Regions from separate parts of the Morganella sp. BCCO 40_0007 genome, predicted to be linked through region 3. Evidence: predicted binding sites of a transcription regulator. Region 3 holds the regulator's gene; each other region holds the start of a gene.

Region 1 (5,263 bases), on a different contig from region 3:
CTGTTTCATAATGCCGCTGCGGCAGATGCGGTAAAGCATAATATTAACGCGGCACGTTATGTCATTGTGAATATCTGCAAACTGTGAAAACGGAATACGGCGGGGCTGCCGCCGTACTCTTTTCTCAGGATATCTTTTCTCAGAATATCTTTTCTCAGGATAATGTCAGTGTATGGGTAATGGCACAATTCTCAGTAAACGCCTCATCATGACTGACCAGCAATAATGCGCCCTTATAACTGCGCAGCACATTTTCCAGTAATAGCCGCGAATCGAGATCCAGATGATTATCCGGTTCATCCAGCAGCAAAATATCCGGCAGAGGTTCGGATAACGTCAATGCCAGCAGGGTCACTTTCAGTTGTTCGCCGCCGCTTAATTGTGACAGCGGAATTAATCCCTTATCCCCCCTGATCCGCAATGCACCAAGGTGTGTCCGCCAGGTTTGCGCCGGAATAGCCGGATCAAATTCACACAATGCTTCTGTGACCGGCAGTGACTTATTCAGTAACGCCAGGTGCTGATCCAGATAACGCAGACGGCCGTGCAGGGAATACTGCCCGGATTTGGCGGTCAGCAGTCCGGCCAGCACTTTCAGTAAGGTGGATTTCCCGCAGCCGTTACGTCCGGCAATATGCCAGTGTTCACCACCGGAAATGGTCAGCGACAACGGCTCTTGTGTCCCGAACGGCAAAATCAGATCAGCGGTATTTATCCGCACCCGTTTTTGCTCCCCGGTGTAATTAAACGCCAGCATCTGCGGGGTTATATGCTCTATTTTCTCATTCACGTCCCGGCGCTGGCTGTCCAGCTGAGTCATAACCCGTTCATGACGGCCGGTGATTTTTGATTGTTGTTTCTCCGCTTTATTCTTTTTCATATCCAGCAGCAGGGCTGAGGAAGAACCGGATGAGCGTACTTTTTCACCCTGGCGGCGGCGCTGTGCTTTCTTTTCCAGCGCGCACTGTAATGCTGTTTTTTCCCTGTTCAGTTGTGACTGAAGCTGCTTTTCCTCATTTTGCAGCGCACTGAGCTGATAGGCTTTCTGCTCTGCATAATGGGTGTAATTGCCGCCGTACTCGCCGAGTGCAGAGGGCGTGAGTTCAAAGATCCGCTGCATGGTATCCAGTAAACGCCGCTCATGGCTGATAACCAGAGCCCCGGCAGGATGATTCAGCAGTTGTTCACTCAGCCAGCGGCGTCCGGCTGTATCCAGGTGGTTTCCGGGTTCATCAAGTAACAGGAACGCGCCGGGTTGCAAAAAGGCACGGCAGAGTGCCAGCCGGGTCTGTTCACCGCCGCTCAGGCTTGTACAGAGTGTTTCCGGCGGGAGATGTGCCAGCTGTGCGCTTTCCAGCAGAGATTGCTGCTGTCGCGGCACGTCCCATTTATCGGCCAGAAAATCGTAATCGTCCGGTGTGGCTGTGCCGTCCTCAGTACGGCGGATGGCCGCCTGAATACCGGTGATCCCGAGTGCGTCCGACAGAGTGATGCCGGAAAGGCGGGTCAGCTGCGGCACATAATAAAACGGTACCTGCCAGCGGACAGTGCCGGAAGCCGGTTGCCGCTGCTGCACAAGCAGTGACATCAGCACGGATTTACCGCGTCCGTTATGGCCGGTCAGCCCCTGAACCTGACGGGTTAATGTGCCACTGATGTTGTTAAACAGCGGAATATCGTTAAATGTCACTGATAAGTGAGAAAACCAGCATTGTACGGGCATAAAAAAGCTCCTGAATAATCAGGGACAGGCCGATATGCCGGATAAAAAAGAAAACTGTGACGAGGATAGCTGCCTGCCCGATATCAAAACAACGCATTAACAGAAATGCGGATGATACAGCAATGGGATTCAGGCAATTAAATCATGTCGGCAGACATCCTCAGGGGAAATGAACTGCGGCAATGGTGTCAAATAAAAGCAGGATTGTAAACCCCCGGATTCCGGGATTTCCGCAGAGTACGCAGGAATGATTTTTTCCCGGAATGTTACTGTCAACCGGCGATATTTTCGTTATCCTGTCCGGCCTTAATCGTTTTTTATTTTTCCGGCAGCGGATATTCAGTAACAGGATGGGTTATGAGTTCAGCAGAAACAGTCTATCAGGTTGATCAGAAACGCAGAATTATCACCTGTGTTATTACATTTTTTGTAGTCATTGTTCTTTATATTGCACTGGCGTATTTATTTCAGACCCGGATGCCGGGTGTGGCAGCTGCGCTGGGTCTGACCGTGTATGTTTATATCGCACAATTTCCGGTGATTAAAGTGTACGGCGATAAGCTGACCTCCAAAATTGCTGTCGGTAAAGTGGTGTCTATGCCGTTTGACGGCGGGCATTTCTCCCTGCAGGAAGTGAAAGGGCTGAAAGCGTTAATGGTCTCTTTTTCCACGGATTCCTGTATTCTGAGCTACCACCCGGCAAACAGCCGCCGTGTCCGGATTGTCGGGCCGACACTGAAAAAAGATCAGTTAAAAGCTATTTTTGATGCTATTCCGGCAGCGTCAAAACGCGCGTTATAATACGGTTGCCCGGTTATGATCCCGGGCACTCCCCGCATTTCCCGTAAAAACCATATGTGTTAACATGGTCACACTTTTCCGCTAAAAGCTGTATCGATACAGCTTCCTCGTACGGAGGATCATCATGACTGACACCCTGTCAAGAAATCAGGCCTGGCTGCGGGTTATTGTGCTTGCCGTGGCGGCATTTGTGTTTAATACCACTGAATTTATTCCGGTTGCGCTGCTGAGTGATATCTCGGCGGGCTTTGCGATGCAACCCGCGCAGACCGGACTGATGATCACGATTTATGCCTGGGTGGTGGCGCTGGCGTCGTTACCGCTGATGCTGCTGACGGCACGTATCGAACGGCGGAAATTGCTGCTCTGGCTGTTTACGGTGTTTGTGATAAGTCACATTGTGTCGGGACTGGCGCAGCGTTTTGATGTGCTGGTGGTCAGCCGGATAGGTGTGGCACTGGCACATGCGGTGTTCTGGTCGATCACCGCCTCTCTGGCGGTCAGGGTAGCACCGCCCGGTAAAAAATCCCAGGCGCTGGGACTGCTGGCAACCGGTACGGCACTGGCAACGGTTCTGGGGCTGCCAATCGGCCGTGTTATCGGGCAGTGGGTCGGCTGGCGGATGACGTTCTTTTGTATCGGGGGTCTGGCGCTGATTACGATGGCGGCGATGGCGCGTTTTCTTCCGCTGTTACCGAGCGAGCATTCCGGTTCACTGAAAAGTATACCGGTTCTGTTCAGACGACCTGCTTTAGTGGGGATTTTTGTCCTGACAGCGATTGTGGTCACCGGGCATTTCACGGCATATAACTATATTGAGCCGTTTGTGCAGACCGTGGCCGGGAAATCACAGGATTTCGCCACGCTGTTTCTGCTGATTTTCGGTGCAGCGGGGATTATCGGCAGTGTGATTTTCAGCCGTTACAACACCCGGCTGCCGCTGCTGTTTCTGCCTGCGGCGATCATATTATTAACCGTATGCCTGATGCTGCTGCTGACCAGCCGTGTGACCGATACTGCGCTGATTATCCTCGGGGTCGTCTGGGGGATCGGTATGATGTGTACTGCGCTGGGGTTACAGGTCAAAGTGATTGATTTATCACCGGATGCCACCGATCTGGCGATGTCTGTTTATTCCGGCATTTTTAATATCGGTATCGGCGGCGGGGCGCTGCTCGGTAATCAGGTGATTATTCATATGGGAATGGAACAGATAGGTTATGCCGGGGCGGTATTTGCTGTGGCGGGTGTACTTATCTCGTTCTTTGTATTCAGCCGTTACCGGGCACTGTTTATTCAGAGGCCGAAGGCGGAGAGCCGCATTACCTCTCATAATCCGTCATAAATAAATATAATCCCGCACCTTTTTATTGCGGGATTTTTTCTGATTTCTTTATACTGTCCGCCATACTGAATGACAAAGACATTAACGGGTGATTTATGAATGGGTTATTATGGCTGACACTGGCCGTGGGGGCGGAAGTCATTGCCACCTCCATGTTACGGGCAGCAGACGGTTTTACCCGGCTGATTCCGTCGGTCGTGGTGGTGATCGGCTATTGTGTATCGTTCTGGGCGCTGTCTCAGGTGGTGCGGATGATGCCGCTGGGGATTGCGTATGCTATCTGGTCCGGGATGGGTATTGTCATTGTCTCTGCCGCCGCTTATTTTATCTATCATCAGAAACTGGATTTACCCGCAGTTATCGGGATGGCTCTCATTATTGCGGGTGTATTAGTGATAAATTTATTCTCGAAAAGCAGTGTTCACTGAGCTGCATCCGCAGCGATGAGGCCATAATCATGATATCAGTTCCATTTTTCCGCCGGCCGGGGCGGGTATTGTGCAGTGTTATTGTTGCGGCAGCAGCATTTGCCGCCGGTTGCAGTAGTTCACCGGATACGGTGCAGCAGAAACAGATCCCGCGTTATCAGCAGCCGTTAATTGATTTAACCGAGGATGCCCGGGCCAGTTGCAGCTATGCGGGCGGAACACCGTCACTTATCCGCGAGCTGAACGGCGCACAGACACCGGGCTGCCAGTTTGCCAACGGTAAGCAGTGCAGCCAGCAATCGCTGCTTTCCGGCAGTTGCGGAGCGGTATTGTAGATTGATACAGAACAGCCGCATCACACGGATGCGGCTGTTATTGATGATGCTGGCGATCAGAACAGACGGCGCGGCTGTTTGCGGTGAATAAACTGGGATAACAGTACCAGAGCACTGATAAGCAGATACACAACAAAAATACCGATAAGCCATTGCGGCATATCCAGTTTCAGGAACACCCACTGCTGAACAGAGCAGTCACCGGATGCTTCAAACACCGACGGCAGCCAGGTATTGAGCGGCAGCCATTCCGGGAAATTTACAAAGAAATCACAGGTATTGAACGGGGACGGGTAGAGCTGGATCATGGTGTGTTCCCATGACAGCTGTAATCCGGCAATACCGCTGTAAATCCACAGGGCAATGGCCAGCCAGCGGATAATGACGCTGCGCGGTGCTATCCAGCCGATAAAACCGGCAAACGCGATACCGAGAACAGCGATACGTTCATAAATACACATCACACACGGCTGTAATCCCATCCCGTGCTGAAAGAACAGGGCGATACCGTCGAGCGCCAGTGCGGAAATCATCAGTAAAAACCATGCACTGCGGCCCCGCGAACACTCATAAAGGTAAGTCAGCATAATTGTATCCGGTTTATCCGATTAAGAAGAAACAGACTAACGCA
Region 2 (5,263 bases), on a different contig from region 3:
ACCCCGCTTGCCGGCGTACCGGATGAGCAAAATCTGGTGATCCGCGCAGCACACCTGTTACAACACTATGCCCGGGAGCATCAGCTGACCGCCGGTCTGCCCGGTGCGGATATTGCCGTTGAAAAAGTACTGCCGATGGGCGGCGGTATCGGCGGCGGTTCCTCCAATGCCGCGACAGTGCTTATTGCACTGAACTATCACTGGCGGTTACAGTTACCTGACGACACGCTTGCAGAACTCGGTGTCACACTCGGTGCCGACGTCCCGGTATTTGTCCGGGGTCATGCGGCCATTGCTGAAGGAATAGGCGAAATTCTGCACCCGGCGTCTCCGCCGGAGCGCTGGTATCTGGTCGCACACCCCGGAATTTCGGTTCCGACACCGCTTATCTTCACAGATCCGCAATTAATTCGCGACACGCCGATCCGCTCTCTGCCCGCATTATTACAGGCTCCGTACGCAAATGACTGTGAACCGATCGCAAGAAAACGTTTTCGTGAGGTTGATGATCTTCTTTCCTGGCTGCTACAATATACCCCGTCACGCCTGACCGGTACGGGTGCATGTGTGTTCGGAGAGTTCGAAAACCAGGCAGCCGCCCGACAGGTGTTAATTAACGCGCCGGCGTGGGTGAAGGGCTTTGTGGCACGTGGTGTCAACATTTCGCCGCTTCATCAGTTCCGCGCTGGTCTACTGTAATTGCCCCTGATTCCGTCCCCGGACGCTTTCAGGTTCACAATTCAATCTCTCTGGACGCATGCCTGAGGTTTTTCTCGTGCCTGATATGAAGCTTTTTGCTGGTAACGCCATCCCGGAACTAGCACAACGTGTTGCCAACCGCCTGTACACTAACCTCGGAGACGCTGCAATCGGTCGTTTCAGCGACGGTGAAGTCAGTGTTCAAATCAATGAAAACGTGCGTGGTGGTGATGTATTCATCATCCAGTCTACCTGTGCACCGACCAACGATAACCTGATGGAACTGGTTGTTATGGTTGACGCGCTGCGCCGTGCTTCTGCGGGTCGTATCACTGCTGTTATCCCGTATTTCGGCTATGCCCGTCAGGATCGCCGCGTCCGCTCCACGCGTGTGCCAATCACCGCGAAAGTGGTCGCTGACTTCCTCTCAAGTGTGGGTGTTGACCGTGTGCTGACAGTAGATCTTCACGCTGAGCAGATTCAGGGCTTCTTCGATGTCCCGGTTGATAACGTATTCGGCAGCCCTATCCTGCTGGAAGATATGTTGCAGAAAAATCTGGATAACCCGATTGTGGTTTCTCCGGATATCGGTGGTGTGGTCCGCGCCCGTGCGATCGCCAAACTGCTGAACGACACTGATATGGCTATCATTGATAAACGCCGCCCGCGTGCGAACGTTTCTCAGGTGATGCATATCATCGGTGATGTTGCCGGTCGTGACTGTGTACTGGTTGACGATATGATCGATACTGGGGGCACGCTGTGCAAAGCTGCGGAAGCACTGAAAGAACGTGGTGCGAAACGTGTGTTTGCATACGCAACTCACCCTATCTTCTCCGGCAACGCGGTAAACAATATCCGTGATTCTGTGATTGATGAAGTGATTGTCTGTGACACCATTCCGTTATCAGCGGAAATTAAAGCACTGAATAAAGTCCGTTCACTGACTTTATCCGGAATGCTGGCAGAAGCCATCCGCCGTATCAGTAATGAAGAGTCTATCTCCGCGATGTTCGAGCACTGATTTAACCATCAGCGTACACATTGCGTGTCTGAACCCGTTGTGAACACAACGGGTTTTTTGTTGGCAGGCATTTAACCGCAGAGGGTAATAACCGTTCCCGGTTATTTTATGACACCCGTGTTACGGCATCCGGCGGCGATAACGGCTGTGGAAATGACGCAGCCAGTAATATTTATCCGCGATGGATTCACGACGCCCGCTCAGACCGGCTCCGCCCAGCCATACCAGCGCACCGATAAAGATCCCCATCAGAGAGGCTTCGGAATAAATATCCGGTAACGGGAGTGCGAAAATAAGGACACTGACAGTAAAGGCCATACTGCCGACCATCAGTAACATACCGACAACCATCAGCAGGTTACCGAGTAATAAGGATAATTTACGTTTCATAGGGACCTCCGCCACTCTTTTGTCTTTTAACAACTCAAAGTACGAAAGCAGGAATTCCTTCTTGACACTAAGTATAGCCCGAATTTGCCGCAATATGTTGCGGTTCAGATCACACAGGCCAAAAATAAAACATTTTATTTGGCTTATTGTGCCAAAAAGCGAAATTTAATAATTCATCACTAAATTATTGCACAAATAGTCACATCCGTCCCGGAAGGACGTTTCTTTTGTACTCCGCGCGGGTGACGGGTAGAATAGCCCTCTTTGCAGTCAAACCTGCCTGAACAACAAGTGATACAAGTGTGAGTCAGATAAAATTAATTGTGGGGCTGGCCAACCCCGGTGCGGAATACGCCCAAACCCGCCACAATGCCGGTGCCTGGTATGTGGATGAACTGGCCCGCCGTTATAACCAGTCATTAAAATCAGAAAGTAAGTTTTACGGTTATACTGCGCGCCTGAATATTCAGGGGAATGATGTCCGTCTGCTGGTACCGACCACCTTTATGAACCTGAGCGGAAAAGCGGTCAGCGCCCTCGCCGGTTTCTATCAGATTGCCCCGGATGAAATTCTGGTGGCACATGATGAGCTGGATCTCCTGCCCGGCGTGGCAAAAATGAAACTCGGCGGCGGCAACGGCGGCCATAACGGCCTGAAAGATATCCAGAGCAAGCTGGGCAACAACCCTAACTTTCATCGCCTGCGTATCGGCATCGGCCATCCGGGTGATAAAAGTAAAGTGGTCGGTTTTGTGCTGGGCAAGCCCCCGGCTTCTGAACAGAAACTGATAGATGAAACCATCGATGAAGCGGTACGCTGCACCGATGTGCTGATGAAAGACGGCATGGCAAAAGCCATTTCACGTCTGCATACATTTAAAGCCGGTCAGTGAGCCTCAGGTATCGTCTGTTTATCCGTAACCGTGTATAATCGGCGGCAATTATTTAACGTGCTTGCAGGCCGTTTTGGTCTGCTGTCATTTTTAAGGTGAAGAATTTATGGGTTTCAAATGTGGTATCGTCGGTCTGCCGAACGTCGGGAAATCAACGCTGTTTAACGCGCTGACCAAAGCAGGAATTGAAGCGGCGAACTTTCCGTTCTGTACAATTGAGCCGAACACCGGCGTGGTGCCGATGCCGGATGCCCGTCTGGATGCACTGGCGGAAATCGTAAAACCACAGCGTATTCTGCCGACCACCATGGAATTCGTCGATATCGCCGGTCTGGTGAAAGGCGCATCCAAAGGTGAAGGTCTGGGTAACCAGTTCCTGACCAACATCCGCGAAACAGAAGCTATCGGTCACGTTGTCCGCTGCTTTGACGATGATAACATTGTTCACGTTTCCGGCCGTGTTAACCCGGCAGAAGATATTGATACCATCAATACCGAACTAGCGCTGGCTGACCTCGACACCTGCGAACGCGCTATTCACCGCGTGCAGAAACGTGCCAAAGGCGGCGATAAAGACGCGAAACTGGAACTGGAAGTACTGGAAAAATGCCTGCCGCTGCTGGAAAATGCACAGATGCTGCGCACGCTGAATCTGAACAAAGAAGAAATGGGCGCGATCCGCTACCTGAGCTTCCTGACCCTGAAACCAACCATGTACATTGCCAATGTCCATGAAGATGGCTTTGAGAACAACCCGTATCTGGATCAGGTGCGTGAAATCGCAGAGAAAGAAGGTTCAGTGGTTGTGCCGGTATGCGCGGCAATTGAATCTGATATCGCCGAGCTGGAAGATGGCGACCGTGAAGAGTTTATGGCTGACCTCGGTATCGAAGAACCGGGCCTGAACCGCGTGATCCGCGCCGGTTACGCCCTGCTCAACCTGCAGACCTATTTCACCGCCGGTGTAAAAGAAGTCCGTGCATGGACTATCCCTGTCGGCGCCACCGCTCCGCAGGCAGCCGGTAAAATCCACACCGACTTTGAAAAAGGTTTTATCCGCGCCCAGACCATCGCATTTGAGGATTTCATCCAGTACAAAGGCGAACAAGGTGCAAAAGAAGCCGGTAAAATGCGCGCAGAAGGCAAAGATTACATTGTGAAAGACGGCGACGTGCTGAATTTCCTGTTTAATGTGTAACTAAAATTTGTAGTCTTATGATGTTTTGCTGAATATCAGAAGCATCGTAAAAAACCATAAAATCCACGCTATTGCGTGGATTTTTATTGGGATACTTACAATCCCTCTCAGCTTTTCCGGATAATAATCGAAAAAATGCTCCGCAGCACTGAACCCGTTTCTCAGGCAATCGCCAGCTCAATCATTTCGAAGACTTTTTTAGCACCGGCGTTGGATTGAGTCAGTGTGATTTTCTGTTTTTTCCCCTCTTTCAGCCAGAGAGTAATTTGCTTATTCAGCGTACCGGAAAAAGTGACCTTCCCGATATTACTGAACCGAGTGAAGAATTTCTCTTCATCCTCAAACATGCCCGGTAAACAATAGATAGCCTCATCGGTTAACACTACGCCACGATCACCTTTACCCATCAGCGTTTCATCAAAGTAAACAAGGACATCCTCTTTTTTAAGAGGCGGTAATGTTCCGGCTCCGGCAACAGCCTGAATAAAGTTACCGATTTTTTTATCATTCAGCCCATCATAACGATAAAAGTGATGATCTTTGTTCGTCGCGTAACACTGTTTTTTTTCATCATTCAATCGGTTGGCAGACGGTTCATCCGCAACAGCGCTTAATTCAGCCAGTGAACCGGTTAACGATGCCCCCACGGCGCCGGCGCCGGGAACAATCACGGTGGAGACTACTGTCTGAGTGACATTGCGCGTGTAGCCGGCAACAACCGTTCCCCGGGCTGTAGTGTATCCGCTCACCGACTGAGGAAGTTTCGTGGTTGTTTTTACCAGGCTCGTCTGGAATGCAGCACGCAGCGAGGCGACAATTGACACAATCAACAGCACAATCATCGGTACAGAGAGCAGCATAACTGAAAAGAGAAACAGGCTGTGTTTTGTCGTATCCGAACGCTCGCTGATACGCCCAGCACATCCCGCTGCTGCGATAAGGTAGACAACTCCGCATCCTATCGTCAGTAATAAATTACTGCTGCCGTAATAATTAAACTGGCAGATGACAGGAATTAAGAGACTGCCATATAGTGCCGCGCTCAACAGGGCATCCGGC
Region 3 (5,263 bases):
GCCCGCCTGTCAAAAACGAAGCGGATAACGGCCTGCGTAATCTGCGCGGAACCATTGCGATGGCGCGTACCGCAGATAAAGACAGCGCAACCAGCCAGTTCTTTATCAACGTGGCGGATAATGCATTCCTCGACCACGGCCAGCGTGATTTTGGCTATGCCGTGTTTGGTAAAGTCGTGAACGGCATGGATGTTGTCGATAAAATCTCAAAAGTGAAGACTGAAAACATCGGTCCTTACCAGAATGTACCGTCAACACCGATCAAAATTATTTCTGCAACTATCGTAAAATAAACCGTATTTTCGTGCAGACTAAGGGGAATATTTCCGGATATTCCCCGTAAGCATGTCAAACTCCCTGATAGTCTGAATCAGACGATATCTGCCTCTGCGGTACCATGCCGCATTCGGGCTATTTTCTCTGTCCGGCTGTGGTATTATAGCCCGCTTCATGAAGCTGACTGTGCAATCCCCTGTGGTTGCCGGGCGCTGTCAACGTGTGCCTGACGCAGCAGTTTGAAAATAAAAAAGATAAATATATCAGTTGGATATAGATTAATCATGCTATTAATTATCGATAATTATGACTCATTTACTTATAACCTGTATCAATACTTCTGTGAGTTAGGTGCAGATGTACAGGTTAAACGAAATGATGCCGTCAGCCTCAGTGATATTGAGCAATTATCGCCGTCTCACCTGGTGATCTCACCGGGTCCCTGTACGCCGTCTGACGCCGGTATTTCACTGGATGCCGTCAGTCATTTCGCCGGTGAGATTCCGATCCTCGGGGTTTGCCTCGGGCATCAGGCTATCGGTCAGGCGTTTGGCGCACAGGTGGTGAAGGCACGTAAAGTCATGCACGGCAAAACCACCGCAATCCATCATAATCAGCAGGGGGTGTTCAAAGGGCTGAACCGTCCGCTGACCGTCACCCGCTATCATTCACTGGTGATTGCCCCGGAAACACTGCCGGCCTCTTTTGAAGTCACGGCATGGAGCCTGCACGACGGTAATGTGGATGAAATCATGGGTATCCGCCATAAAACCCTGCCGATTGAAGGTGTGCAATTCCATCCGGAAAGTATTCTCAGTGAACAGGGGCATGAACTCCTGAATAATTTCCTGAAATACTAATCAGTTATCGATTATTTTATCCTAGGTTCTGTTTTTTCATTCGTTTTAATTTGATTTTTTATTCATATTTGGTGATTATATTTTCACTTGTGGATAGATCAGGTAAGGAACGATGACAAAACAGAATGCGGTAACGCGCGGCACTTATGATGAAGTAATGCTGCCAATTTATGCACCGGCTGATTTTATTCCTGTCAGAGGACAGGGAAGCCGTGTATGGGATCAGAACGGCACCGAATATGTCGATTTTGCCGGTGGTATTGCCGTACTGGCTCTGGGGCATTGTCATCCGGCGCTGGTCGCTGCGCTGAAAACCCAGAGTGAGTCACTCTGGCATGTCAGCAATATTTTTACCAATGAACCGGCACTGACACTGGCGCAGAAGCTGATAAAACACACGTTCGCGGAACGGGTTTTCTTTGCCAACTCCGGCGCGGAGGCGAATGAAGCTGCATTCAAACTGGCACGTCATTATGCACTGACCCGTCATCATCCTTATAAAACCAAAATTATTGCTTTTCACCATGGCTTCCACGGCCGGACACTTTTCACTGTTTCTGTCGGCGGCCAGCCGAAATATGCCGATGGCTTCGGGCCGAAACCGGCAGATATTATTCATGTACCTTTCAACGACCTCGATGCTGTCAAAGCGGTGATGGACGATCACACCTGTGCCGTGGTTCTGGAACCTATCCAGGGTGAGGGGGGGATCACGCCTGCCACTCCTGCTTTTATGCAGGGTGTGCGTGATCTGTGTGATAAACATCAGGCATTGCTGGTCTTTGATGAAGTGCAAAGCGGGATGGGGCGCAGCGGAAAACTGTTTGCCTATATGGATTACGGCATTGAGCCGGACATTCTGACCACGGCGAAAGCGCTGGGTGGTGGTTTTCCGATCAGTGCGATGCTGACAAAACAGGCGATCGCGCAGGTCATGGTGCCCGGTACCCACGGTACCACCTATGGCGGCAATCCGCTGGCCTGCGCTGTCGGCAATGCCGCCTTTGATCTGATTAATGACCCGGCGCTGCTGGCGGGAGTGGATGAACGTCACCGGTGGTTTGCCGATGCTCTGCAATCCCTGAACAGCACATTTGGCGCGTTTGCGGAGATCCGCGGTAAAGGGTTGCTGATAGGTGCCGAACTGGCGGGTATCTTCCGCGATCAATCAAAAATACTGCTGGGACTCGCGGCCAAAAATGGCCTGATGCTGCTGAATGCCGGCACCAATGTTCTGCGTTTTACGCCGTCGCTGATTATTGAAAAAGCAGATGTGGATGAGGGAATGAAACGACTGGCAAAAACCCTGAATGACTTCCGGGAAATGCAGTAATTTTACCGCATTAACGTATTTAACTAACTGATTTGTATATTTTATTATTGTTTTTGTCATGATAAGTTTGCCGGATGTTTATCTGCTTTCAGTAAAATAATAACAATCCGGCTTTCAGGCAAATTTGAAGAATTTCTTCATGGCAGCTTTTATGTTCATCTTTACCAAGGGCTGGTCTTGGTGAAGGAGGTAAAGGGTATGTACTTAAAACACGACATTTCTGAGATAAAAAAATGAACATTGCAGAGCGTAAAACAGCAGCAATGCGTCAGTTGAAAGCATCCTTTGATCAAGCCTGCCGTGAAGGAAAGCTGCGATACCGCAGGGCAGATATTCTTCAGTAATCACTGATGATTAAGAAAAGAAAAACAGGCGCAATTGCGCCTGTTTTGGTGATAAAGGTCGTCCGGATTAACGGGTGCCGTATACCACGATGGTTTTACCGTGTGCGGAGATCAGGTTCTGATCTTCCAGCATCTTCAGAATACGGCCGACTGTTTCGCGGGAACATCCCACAATCTGGCCGATTTCCTGACGGGTAATTTTGATTTGCATACCGTCCGGGTGCGTCATCGCATCCGGCTGTTTCGCCAGGTTCAGTAATGTCTGGGCGATGCGGCCTGTCACATCAAGGAATGCAAGGTTTCCGACCTTTTCTGATGTGGTTTGCAGGCGGCTTGCCATCTGCGCGGAAAGGCGCATAAGGATATCCGGGTTAACCTGGATAAGCTGGCGGAACTTTTTGTACGAGATTTCTGCAACTTCGCAGGCGCTTTTTGCCCGTACCCACGCTGTACGTTCCTGACCTTCCTCAAATAATCCGAGTTCACCGATGAAATCACCCTGATTGAGATAGGATAAAATCATCTCTTTGCCTTCTTCATCTTTGATCAGTACCGCAACAGAACCTTTTACAATGTAGTAGAGTGTTTCTGCCTTTTCGCCCTGATGAATAAGTGTGCTTTTGGATGGATATTTGTGGATATGGCAGTGAGACAAAAACCATTCAAGCGTGGGGTCTGTTTGTGGCTTGCCGAGAACCATTCGCGTTATCCTCTGTTGTTAGTTATTGCAAACCGTTGTTTACGCTCTGCAATTATATAAAGTCTTAGCTTATCATATTAACTTGCTGAATTTCCGGCAAGTTAGTTTATTAAAATAGTATAATAATCCACACGGAAAGATATTGATCTTAGCCATAGATAAATCCTTGCCGTGTTTTTAGCACAGGAAAACAGTCCTGTCTTCCACTGTCTCGCTTCAGCATAATAAACTATGAGATAGATTGCCAGCCCGTGAATGAAAGGGTAGTCTGTCGTGAATTATATTGATGATGAGGGTATAAAAATGGAAGCGCGTGTAAAGTGGGTTGAGAACATGACTTTCTTAGGGGAATCCGCGTCAGGACACCAGATTACGATGGACGGTAATGCCGGTGAAAAAGCCCCGAACCCGATGGAGATGGTACTGATGGCAACCGGCGGCTGCAGCGCCATTGATGTTGTCTCTATTTTGCAAAAAGGCCGTAATCAAGTCATTGATTGTGATGTAAAACTTACTGCTGAACGTCGTGAAACCGCGCCGCGTTTATTCACTCACATCAATCTGCATTTTATTGTAACCGGTCGTGACCTGACAGAAAACGTTGTCGGGCGTGCCGTGCAATTATCCGCTGAAAAATATTGTTCTGTTTCATTAATGTTAGGCGAAAGTGTTAACATTACACATAGTTTTGAAGTGAAAAATATTGAATAATTTTTTGAAAGATTATTTTTATTTTTGAACATAAACCGGGTAATACATTATTACCCGGTTTTTTTATCGCTTGTTTATTTGTTTTCCCTGTAATAATTGCTCTGCCAGGGGCGCCATTATTAATTCCATTGCCAGTCCTAATTTGCCGCCGGGTACAACAATCGTATTTGAGGCGGAAATAAACGACCCCTGAAGCATGGATAACAAATAGGGAAAATCGATTTTTTTCAGGCCACGGAAGCGGATCACGGTAAAGCTCTCGTCCTGTGACGGAATGGATTTGGCCGAAAACGGATTCGAGGTGTCCACAGTCGGTACCCGCTGAAAGTTAATGTGGGTGCGGGAAAACTGCGGGGTGATATAGCGGATGTAATCATCCATCGAACGTACGACGGAATCCATCACTGCCTCCCGCGAATGCCCGCGATCGCTGGTGTCACGGACTAACTTCTGTATCCACTCCAGGTTGACTATCGGCACTACGCCGACCAGCAAATCCACGTGTCCGGCAATATTATGTTCCGGTGTGACCACGCCGCCGTGAAGACCCTCATAGAAAAGCACGTCTGTACCGGCGGGCAGTGCCTCGCGGGGGGTAAAGGTACCGGGCAACTGGTTATAGGGCACTGCTTCATCATAAGTATGCAGGTACTTACGGCGCTCACCGCTGCCGTTTTCACTGTACTGACGGAATGTACTTTCGAGAAGGGCAAAGTCATTGGCTTCCGGCCCGAAATAGCTGATGTGACGCCCCTGTTCGCGGGCTTTACGGATGGCGGCATCCATTTCCGGCCGTGTGTAACGGTGGAAACTGTCACCCTCAATAATGGCCGGAACCGCATCCAGCTGCTGGAAAATCTTACGGAAAGCCTGACTGGTGGTAGTGGTACCGGCTCCGCTGGAGCCGGTAACGGCGATAATCGGGTGGGTCCGTGACATGCGGCATTTCCTCCGGCTGAATCAGCCGCGGAATTCTGCCGACGGCATGATGTTGAGTGTTTCGTGTAATTCCGACCAGACGATCACAATGTCGCCGTTT

Evidence for each region. Region 3 encodes CRP, which controls carbon source genes, mostly activating them, when cyclic AMP is high. Its sites were predicted from a motif close to ATGTGANNNNNNTCACAT; they were not measured.
Region 1: the regulator CRP is predicted to act here: its motif matches at 2,581-2,598, upstream of R5268_RS10350 (sugar transporter).
Region 2: the regulator CRP is predicted to act here: its motif matches at 2,211-2,228, upstream of pth (aminoacyl-tRNA hydrolase).

Annotation. Positions count from the first base shown of each region.
Region 1 covers NZ_JAVBIN010000007.1:182,924-188,186, reverse strand. The annotation lists gene R5268_RS10365 (hypothetical protein) at 1-87, shown strand, start outside; gene R5268_RS10360 (ATP-binding cassette domain-containing protein) at 155-1,723, opposite strand; gene R5268_RS10355 (hypothetical protein) at 2,081-2,524, shown strand; gene R5268_RS10350 (sugar transporter) at 2,649-3,869, shown strand; gene R5268_RS10345 (SMR family transporter) at 3,965-4,297, shown strand; gene R5268_RS10340 (DUF333 domain-containing protein) at 4,327-4,632, shown strand; gene dsbB (disulfide bond formation protein DsbB) at 4,689-5,219, opposite strand.
Region 2 covers NZ_JAVBIN010000003.1:210,325-215,587, forward strand. The annotation lists gene ispE (4-(cytidine 5'-diphospho)-2-C-methyl-D-erythritol kinase) at 1-699, shown strand, start outside; gene prs (ribose-phosphate diphosphokinase) at 776-1,723, shown strand; gene R5268_RS05255 (stress-induced protein YchH) at 1,844-2,113, opposite strand; gene pth (aminoacyl-tRNA hydrolase) at 2,416-3,006, shown strand; gene ychF (redox-regulated ATPase YchF) at 3,113-4,204, shown strand; gene R5268_RS05270 (hypothetical protein) at 4,366-5,263, opposite strand, start outside.
Region 3 covers NZ_JAVBIN010000004.1:18,247-23,509, reverse strand. The annotation lists gene ppiA (peptidylprolyl isomerase A) at 1-293, shown strand, start outside; gene R5268_RS05885 (aminodeoxychorismate synthase component II) at 561-1,136, shown strand; gene R5268_RS05880 (aspartate aminotransferase family protein) at 1,249-2,469, shown strand; gene crp (cAMP-activated global transcriptional regulator CRP) at 2,881-3,513, opposite strand; gene R5268_RS05870 (OsmC family protein) at 3,817-4,224, shown strand; gene R5268_RS05865 (phosphoribulokinase) at 4,288-5,163, opposite strand; gene R5268_RS05860 (YheU family protein) at 5,185-5,263, opposite strand, start outside.